2 linked regions of the Rhodovastum atsumiense genome follow. The main gene of each other region encodes a partner of the protein of the gene in region 2 in a complex. Links are inferred from orthologs where the notes say so. Each region holds a gene or a part of one and is shown on either strand. Other genes may lie near its edges.

What was found. Proteins that work in one complex are often made in the same cells at the same time.
Region 1: the proteins of ccmB (region 2) and NBY65_RS08595 are in contact, whole or in part, in a solved structure (PDB 8CE8), measured with the Escherichia coli proteins. The link is inferred for Rhodovastum atsumiense from one-to-one orthologs.

The regions. Positions count from the first base shown.
Region 1 is NZ_OW485601.1:1,902,629-1,905,362, reverse strand. It holds NBY65_RS08595 (heme ABC transporter permease), read left to right. Parts: upstream 1-850; coding sequence 851-1,618; downstream 1,619-2,734. Other genes in the region: NBY65_RS08580 (hypothetical protein), read right to left, coding at 2,301-2,734; ccmE (cytochrome c maturation protein CcmE), read left to right, coding at 1,784-2,290; ccmD (heme exporter protein CcmD), read left to right, coding at 1,623-1,787; NBY65_RS08600 (YciI family protein), read right to left, coding at 456-749; NBY65_RS08605 (EVE domain-containing protein), read right to left, coding at 43-456. UniProt on the Escherichia coli protein: Required for the export of heme to the periplasm for the biogenesis of c-type cytochromes.
Region 2 is NZ_OW485601.1:2,129,078-2,135,329, forward strand. The notes cover bases 1,342-4,314. They hold ccmB (heme exporter protein CcmB), read left to right. Parts: upstream 1,342-2,481; coding sequence 2,482-3,147; downstream 3,148-4,314. Other genes in these bases: ccmA (heme ABC exporter ATP-binding protein CcmA), read left to right, coding at 1,342-1,716; NBY65_RS09695 (MgtC/SapB family protein), read left to right, coding at 1,724-2,434; NBY65_RS09705 (alpha-glucosidase), read left to right, coding at 3,269-4,314. Outside these bases: aconitate hydratase AcnA, read right to left, coding at 1-966; more of ccmA, read left to right, coding at 1,129-1,341; more of NBY65_RS09705, read left to right, coding at 4,315-4,921; NBY65_RS09710 (hypothetical protein), read right to left, coding at 4,946-5,626; NBY65_RS09715 (helix-turn-helix domain-containing protein), read right to left, coding at 5,636-6,252. UniProt on the Escherichia coli protein: Required for the export of heme to the periplasm for the biogenesis of c-type cytochromes.

The DNA.
Region 1 (2,734 bases), 230 kb from region 2 along the record:
GGCGAGGGTCTTCGCCGTCGCAGCACGCACATGCGATCGTCTTCAGGCTTGCCAGTGTCCAAGCCGGCAGATGTGCTGCCAGTGCGATGCCGAGACCGGCAGCACCGACAGCCGGGACTGGCGGATCAGCGCCAGCCCCTCCAGCGCCGGGTCGGCCTTCATCGCCGCGAGCGTCACCGCCACCGGCATCGGCCCCACCGTGCGCATGTCCACCGAGACCCAGTCGCCCTCCGTGGCGGTCGGGTCCGGATAGGCTTCGCGCGCGACTTCCACCACGCCGACGATCTGTCGGCCGATATTGGAGTGGTAGAAGAACGCCAGATCCCCCGCCCGCATCGCCTTGAGGTGGTTGCGGGCCAGGTGGTTGCGCACGCCGGTCCAGGGCTCGGTGCCGTTGGCCACCTGCTGGTCCCAGCTGAAGGCGTCCGGCTCCGATTTGACCAGCCAGAACGCCATCAGCCGAGTTTCTCGCCGTCCTTGAAGATCGCCCGGAACGGCCGGATGATCACGCTTTCGAACAGCCCGGCCTTGGCGTAGGGATCGCCCTCGGCGAAGCCTTCGGCCTCGGCGCGGTCGGCGACGTCGATCACCAGGAGCGAGCCGCAGGGGCGACCGTCCACGTCCAGCATGGCTCCGGCATGCGCCAGCTTGGACTGGTAGGTTTCGAGATAGGCCAGATGCGCCGGCCGCGTCGCCATGCGGGTATCCAGCCTGCCGGGGCGGTCAGTGCAGATCAGGGCAAACAGCATCGAGCTTTCCTTTGTCAGGAGGCGATGACATTACGGTAATGCCCGGCGGCTTCAAACTGCCCCCCGCGCGGCGCTAGTGTCGTATGGCAAGGAACCTACCCGTGGACGCCAGCATCACCCCACCGCCGCAGCCCGGCCGCAACCTCCATCGCTTCGCCAATCCTGGCCGGTTTCTGCGCCTCTCGGGGCTGGTGCTGCCCTGGGTGGCGGCGCTGGGCCTCGGCCTGACGCTGACCGGCTTCGCCTGGGGCCTGTTCTTCGCCCCCGCCGACTGGCAGCAGGGCGACGCCGTGCGGATCATGTACGTGCATGTGCCCTCGGCCTGGCTGGCCTCGTTCGGCTATCTCTCGCTGGCCGTGTGCTCGGTGCTGTCGCTGGTGTGGCGGCATCCGCTCGCCGACCTCGCGGCGGCCGAGATCGGACCGGTCGGGGCGGCCTTCACCGCGCTCTGCCTGGCCAGCGGCAGCCTGTGGGGCAAGCCGATGTGGGGCGCGTGGTGGGTGTGGGATGCCCGGCTGACCTCCGTGCTGGTGCTGTTCTTCCTGTATCTCGGCCATGTCGCCCTGGTGCGCGCCTTCGACGACCCGCAGCGCGGCTACCGCGCCGGCGCGATCCTCGCCCTGGTGGGCGTGGTCAACCTGCCGATCATCAAGTTCTCGGTGGACTGGTGGAATACCCTGCACCAGCCTTCCACCATCAAGTTCACCAGCGCGCCCAGCATGTATGTCGGCATGCTGTGGCCGCTGCTGCTCTGCGCGCTGGGCTTTTCCTTCGGTTTCGTCGCCATCGTGCTGATGCGCACCCGGGCGGCGGTGATGGAACGGCGCATCCGCGGCCTGCTGATGGCGCGCGCACAGGAGGCGGGCTGAGGCCATGGACCATTTGACCTACATCATTGCCGCTTACGGTCTGACCATGCTGGTTGCCGGCGGCTTCACCGTCGACGCCTGGGCCCGCATGCGACGGGCGCGCCGGCGTCTGGCGGCGATCGATCCGCGCGAAGCCCGCATGGAACAGAGGTCCGCGAACCGCCCATGACACGCAAGCGCCGTCGGCTCGTCCTCCTGCTCGTCTGCGGCCTTGGCCTCGGCACCGCCACGGCCCTGGTGCTGACCGCGTTCAGCGACAATATGGTCTTCTTCGTCGCGCCCTCGGAGGTCGCCACCAAGGCCCCCACCGGCGGGCGCATCTTCCGCCTCGGCGGCCTGGTGGAGGCCGGCAGCGTCGAGCGGCTGCGCCAGGACGGCAAGCCGGCCGTGCGCTTCCGCATCACCGATGGCGCCGCCGCGGTGGCCGTCACCTATATCGGCATCCTCCCTGACCTGTTCCGGGAAGGCCAGGGCGTGGTGACGCTCGGCGCGCTGCAGCCCGACGGCGGCTTCCGGGCCAGCGAGGTGCTGGCCAAGCACGACGAGACCTACATGCCCCGGGAAGTGGCCGAGGCGCTGAAGAAGTCGGGCCACTGGAACCCCGAGAACGGGGCGCCGCCGCCCGCGTCCACCTGGAATACCCTGGTGCCGAAGACCAAGGCCGGTAGCTGAGCCATCCGCATCAGGGCGGCGGGATCTCGATTCGCGTCGTCTTGCACAGGTCCACGCCGGCGATGTCGCTGCCGGCGTCTGGACCGCTGAACACCACGTGGGCGCTGTAGCGGCAACTCGTGGTCCGGGCCAGCGTCAGGGTGATGGTGCCGCCATCCGGCAGCACCGTGGTGCCAAGCAGGTCGCGGCTGTTCGCCGGCGTGCCCTCGGCCAGCAGATACAGTTCGGTGACCGGCCGGCCGGAGCGGTTCACCACGACGATGCCGGTGGCCGGGCCGTCCTTCGGCCGGGGCGGCACGTCGGCGGTGGTCCAGCCGGGCTCGATGCTCAGGGCCGCGCTGGCGCACAGATCCAGGTCGCGGCGTTCCTCGGCCGAGCGGTTCTCGAACACCACCCGCAGGTCCATGGTGCAGGGCCCCCGCCAGGACAGGTCACGCTCATCGC
Region 2 (6,252 bases):
GTCGACCGGGAAGAAGCCGCAGGTGGCGCCGTATTCGGGGGCCATGTTGGCGATGGTGGCGCGGTCGGCCAGCGCCAGCTCGTTCAGGCCCGGGCCGAAGAACTCGACGAACTTGCCGACCACGCCCAGCTTGCGCAGCATCTGCGTGACGGTCAGCACCAGGTCGGTGGCGGTGGCGCCTTCCGGCAGCTTGCCGGTCAGGCGGAAGCCGACCACGTCGGGGATCAGCATGGCGATGGGCTGGCCGAGCATGGCCGCCTCGGCCTCGATGCCGCCGACGCCCCAGCCCAGCACGCCCAGGCCGTTCACCATGGTGGTGTGGCTGTCGGTACCATACAGGGTGTCGGGATAGGCGATGGTCGTGCCGTCCACCTCGGCGGTCCAGACCGTCTGGGCGAGGTATTCCAGGTTGACCTGGTGGCAGATGCCGGTGCCCGGCGGAACCACGCGGAAGTTACGGAAGGCGCTCTGGCCCCAGCGCAGGAAGGTGTAGCGCTCGCCATTGCGCTCGAACTCGATGTCGACGTTCTTCTGCAGCGAGTCCGGGGTGCCGGAGACGTCCACCATCACCGAGTGGTCGATCACCAGATCGACCGGCACCAGCGGATTCACCTTCTGGGGATCACCGCCGAGGCGGAGGATGCCGTCGCGCATCGCGGCAAGGTCGACCACGCCGGGCACGCCGGTGAAGTCCTGCATCAGGATGCGCGCGGGCCGGAACGGCACTTCCTGGACGCTGCTGGCCTTTTCCAGCCAGCCCGCGATCGCCTTGGCATCGTCGACGGTGTAGCTCTGCCCGTCCTCGAAGCGCAGCACGTTCTCAAGCAGTACTTTCAGGCTGACCGGCAGACGGGACACATCGCCGATGGTCTTGGCGGCCTCGGGGATGGAGAAGTAGTCATAGCTGCGGCCCGCCGCCGTCAGGGTGCGGCGCGTCTTGAGGCTGTCCTGCCCGATTGCTTTCATCCCGATTGCCCCGTCAGTTCATCCGCGCGAAAAGGCGGCGGGAAGCTTTCCCGCAGCGCGCGGATCATGTTGTTTCCGGCGCGGCGGCTTAAACCACACCCCGGCAGGGGCGTCCACGGTCAAACCTGCCAGATTGTTGCGTCAACGGTATGCGGAGGGGTCGTGCTTCAGGCGGAGAACCTCGCGGCGTTTCGCGGCGAGCGGCTGGTGTTTGCCGGCCTGTCGTTCAGCGTGGCCGCGGGCGGCGCGATGCTGCTGGTGGGGCCCAACGGCTCGGGCAAGTCCACCTTGCTGCGGCTGCTGGCCGGGCTCGGGCGGGTCGAGGCGGGACGGCTGCTGTGGGACGGGCAGGATGCGCTCGCCGACCTGCCGACCCATGCCGGCCGGGTGCGGTACCTTGGTCATCAGGATGCGGTGAAACCGGGACTCACGGTGGCCGAGAACCTGCGCTTCTGGGGCGCCCCGACGGCGATCACCCGGGCGCTGGAAGCGGTTGACCTGGCCCGGCTGGCGGACCTGCCGGGCCGGATGCTCTCGGCGGGGCAAAAGCGTCGGCTGGCGATCGCGCGAATGGCGATGACGCCCGCGGCGCTGTGGCTGCTGGACGAGCCGACACTCGGGCTGGACGTGGCCTCGGTAGGGCGCTTCGGGGAGCTGCTGGCGGCGCATCGCAGCCGCGGCGGTATCGTCGTGGCGGCTACCCACCTGCCATTGCCGCTGCCCGACGCCACCGAATTTCGCCTGGCCTGAGCGGACGATGTCGTTTCTTCACACTGCGGCCCTGGCCGAACAGGCGCAGACCCTGGCTTGCCTGCTTGCCGCCTTCGTGCTCGGCACGCTGATCGGCGCCGAGCGGCAGTATCGCCAACGCACCGCCGGATTGCGCACCACCGTATTGGTGGCGGTCGGCGCCGCCGGTTTCGTCGATCTCGGCATGCGCCTCGGCGGCGCCGAGGGCGCGGTGCGCGTCATCGCCTATGTGGTCTCCGGCATCGGCTTCCTCGGCGCCGGCGTGATCATGAAGGAAGGCCGCAACATCCGTGGCCTCAACACCGCCGCCACGCTCTGGGGCGCCGCCGCGGTCGGCGCCTGCGCCGGGGCGGGGATGATGGTGGAGGCAATCGTGGTCACGCTCGCCGTGCTGTCCGCCAACACGCTGCTGCGCCCGTTGGTCAACGCCATCAATCGCATCCCCGTGGACGAACGCGCCACCGAGGCGACCTACACCGTGCGGGTGCGGGCAGTGTCCGACACGCCGGAGCTGCCCGACGCCATCATCGAGCTGCTGGACAGCGCCCGCTTCCCGGTGGCCGAGCTGACCATCGCCCCAACCGGCGACGGGGTCGAGATCGCCGCCCGGCTGATGACCACCTCGGTGCATGCGCAGGAGCTGGACGCGGTGGTTGATCGCCTCGCCCGGTTGCCAGGGGCCCGCCACGCCACCTGGGTCGCCAACACCGCCGGATAAATCCCGATGCCCGCCCCACAGCACCGCGCTTTCCCGCGGAGGATCCGATGCACCCCCTGACCGGCCTGCTGGCGCGCGAGCTGCGGCTGTCGCTCCGCCACGGCAGCGACACTTTGGCCGCGCTGCTGTTCTTCCTGATCGCCGCCGCGCTGTTCCCGCTGGCCATCGGGCCGGCCCCCGAGACGCTGGGGCGCATCGCTCCGGGCGTGATCTGGGTCTGCGCCCTGCTCGCCGCCCTGCTGCCGCTGGACCGGCTGTTCGGTGCCGACCACGACGACGGCTCGCTCGACCTGCTGCTGCTCTGCGGCCTGCCGGCCTCGGGCGTGACCCTGGCGAAGGCCGTCGCGCACTGGCTGGTCACCGGCGTGCCGCTGCTCGCCGCCGCCGCGCCGCTGGCGATCATGCTGCGCATGCCGGAAGAGGCGATCCCGGTGCTGCTGCTCGGGCTGCTGCCGGGCACGATGCTGCTCTCGCTGCTGGGCACGACAGGGGCGGCGCTGGTGCTGGGGGCACGACGCGGCGGGGTGCTGCTGCCGCTGCTGGTGCTGCCGCTGGCCGCCCCGGTGCTGATCTTCGGCGTCGCCGCCGCCGACGCCGCCTCCGGCGGACTGTCGCCGCGACCACACCTGCTGCTGCTCAGCGCCCTGCTGGCGGCGGCGCTGCCGCTCTGCCCGCTGGCCGCCGGAGCCGCCCTGCGCAGCGCCGCGGAATAGCCGGTCCACGCGGAAGCGTCACAATTTATGATTAATATTTTGCCGGAAGATTTTCTGCTTGAGGTTGCGTCGGCGCGATCGCTATCAAGATTACGCGAGACCAACGGACGGCAGGAACGACATGGACTGGTGGCGCGGCGCGGTCATTTATCAGATCTATCCGCGCAGTTATTTCGACAGCAATAACGATGGCATCGGCGACCTGCCGGGAATTACCGCCCGTCTCGATCACGTCGCGCGGCTCGGGGTGGACGCGATCTGGCTCTGCCCGTTCTTCACCTCGCCGCAGAAGGATTTCGGCTACGACGTCTCCGACCACCTCGCCGTCGATCCGATCTTCGGCACGATGGCGGATTTCGACACCCTGCTCGCCCGCGCCCATGCGCTCGGGCTGAAGGTGCTGATCGACCAGGTCTGGAGCCATACCAGCGACCGCCACGGCTGGTTCCTGGAAAGCCGCGCCAGCCGCGACAATCCCCGCGCCGACTGGTACGTCTGGGCCGACCCCAGCCCGGACGGCACCCCGCCCAATAACTGGCTCTCGGTGTTCGGCGGCAGCGCCTGGACCTGGGAACCACGGCGACGCCAGTACTACCTGCACCATTTCCTCACTCACCAGCCGGCGCTGAACCTGCACAGCCCCGCCGTGGTGGACGCCATCCTGGAAGGGGGCCGCTTCTGGCTCGCGCGCGGCGTCGACGGGTTCCGCCTGGATGCGATCGACTTCCTGATGCACGACCCGGCCCTGCGATCCAACCCGGCGGCCCCGCGCCCGCCCGGCCCCCTGCCCGCCAAGATCTTCGGCCTGCAGCAACACCTGCACGACATGCTGCAGCCCCAGGCCATGGGCGTGCTCGCCCGCATCCGTGCCCTGACCGACCAGTTCCCCGGCGCCACCACGCTCGGCGAGGTCTCCAGCCAGGACGGCGCCCTTGCCCGGCTGCAACGGTACACAGCCGGCAGCGAGCACCTGCACATGGCCTATACGCTCCGCCCGCTGCGCCACGGCTTCGACTGGCCGACCGTGCGCACGCTGATCCAGGACATCGGCGCGATGCGCGACGGCTGGCCGTGCTGGAGCTTCTCCAACCACGACGTCGAGCGCGCCGTCACCCGCTGGCACCCGCGGGGCCGCGCGGGGGAAAATGATACCGATTTCGCCCGCCTGCTGATGGCCTTCCTGCTGTGCCTGCGCGGCAGCGTCAGCGTCTACCAGGGCGAGGAACTGGCCCTGCCGGAAGCCGAGCTGGCCTTCGAGGACATGCGCGACCCGTTCGGCATCGCCTTCTGGCCGGAATTCCGCGGCCGCGACGGCAGCCGCACCCCGATGCCCTGGACCGCCTCCGCCGACCACGCCGGCTTCACCACCGCAAGGCCCTGGCTGCCGGTGCCGGCGTCCCACCGGGCGCGCGCGGTGGATACCCAGGAGACCCCCACCAGCGTGCTGGCCGGCTGGCGCCGCTTTCTTGCCTGGCGCCGCACCCGCCCCGCCCTGAGATGGGGATCGCTGACCCCGGTCGAACTGCCGGAGCCGCTGGTCGGCTTCCTGCGGGAGGATCAGGACGAGCGCATCCTGTGCCTGTTCAACCTGAGCGAAACACCGGTGCAGGTGGACCTGGAGGGCTATCCCTCGTTCCACGTGCTGGCCGAGAGCGGCTTCGCGCCGAAGGTCGGCCCCGGGACCGCCCTGCTGCCGCGCTTCGGCGTGCTGCTCGTGCAGTTGCAGCCGGGACTGGCCCCGGTTGAGGCCACGGCATTGCCGGAGCTGCGGTAAACCTCCGCGCTCCGCCGGATCGCGTTACCCGCCCAGCAGCCGGCCCCACAGGCCGCGGCGGGCGGGTTTCGGCCGCCGCGCCTGGGCCACATGCGGACGGCTTGCCGGCGGCCGCACCACGCTGCTCATCAGATGCCGCCCCGCATCCCCCGCGGCGATGCGGGCCCGCTGGAACACCAGGATCTGGGCGGATACCTCGTCCATCGCATCCGGATCGAGCGCCGCCGCCCGGGCGCGGGCCAGTTCGAACTCGCCGGCCCGGCGCAGCACATCGATCAGCCGCAACGCACTTTCGGGACTCTCCGGCTCCCCCCAGGCCGAGGCCGTGAGCCGTCGCAGCGACACCGCTTCCGCCAGGTCCCCGGCATCGTCGGCGACCCAGGCCGCCTGCAGCAACGCCTCGCGCCGCTCCTCCGGCCGGGCCAGCATGGCCCAGCGCAGGAACGGCAGGCAGCCCGGCAGCCTGGTCCGCAACTCGGCGAATTCGGCGGAGCCGAGCACCGCGGCGGCGGTGGGCGGCAAGGCGGCCAGATCCGGGGCCACCGCGCCGCATCCCCCACAGACCTGCAGCCAGCGCGGCAGCGTCGAGCGGGTCGGCTCCCCCGGCCGCAGATCGAGATCGGGCGCCATCTCCGCCGGCGGGGGACGGAACGGCGAACGGACAGAGGCGCCGCAGACGGCGCAGACGGGACGACGCGACGACATGCGGCGGGTTTACCCCCGCCGGGGCTCAAAACGATAGGGGCTGGTTCCGGTGGTCATGGGATCGAGCGCCAGACGATGCTCAAGCGGCGGGAAGGCGCGGCTGCGACAGTCCGGCCGGTCGCACAGCCGACAGGACAGGCCGATCGCCACCATCGCCCGCTCGATGTCGATCCCATCCGCATAGGCCACCTGCTCGGCATGGGCGATGTCGCAGCCCATGGCGATGATGCGCACCGGGGGCGGGTCCCCCCAGCGCGCCGCCGGCGCGATCACCGCCCGCGCGAAGCACAGGAAGGTCCCGCCATCCGGCAACTGGGCGACCTGCACCACCACCCGTCCCGGCGTCGCCATCGCCCCGTACACCACCCAGCGCGGACAGGACCCACCGAACCGGGCGAACGGGAACCCCGCCGCCGAGAACCGCTTGGAGACGTTCCCCGCCGGATCCACCCGTAAAAAGAAAAAAGGTACGCCCCGCGCCCCCGACCGCTGCAGCGAGGCCAGGCGCTGGCTGGCCTGCTCGAAGCTCACGCCGAACCGGGCGGCCAGGGCCTCGACGTCGTGGCGCAGTTCCTGCGCCGCCTCGAGGAAAGCGCCGTAGGGCATCAGCAGGGCCGCCGCGGCAT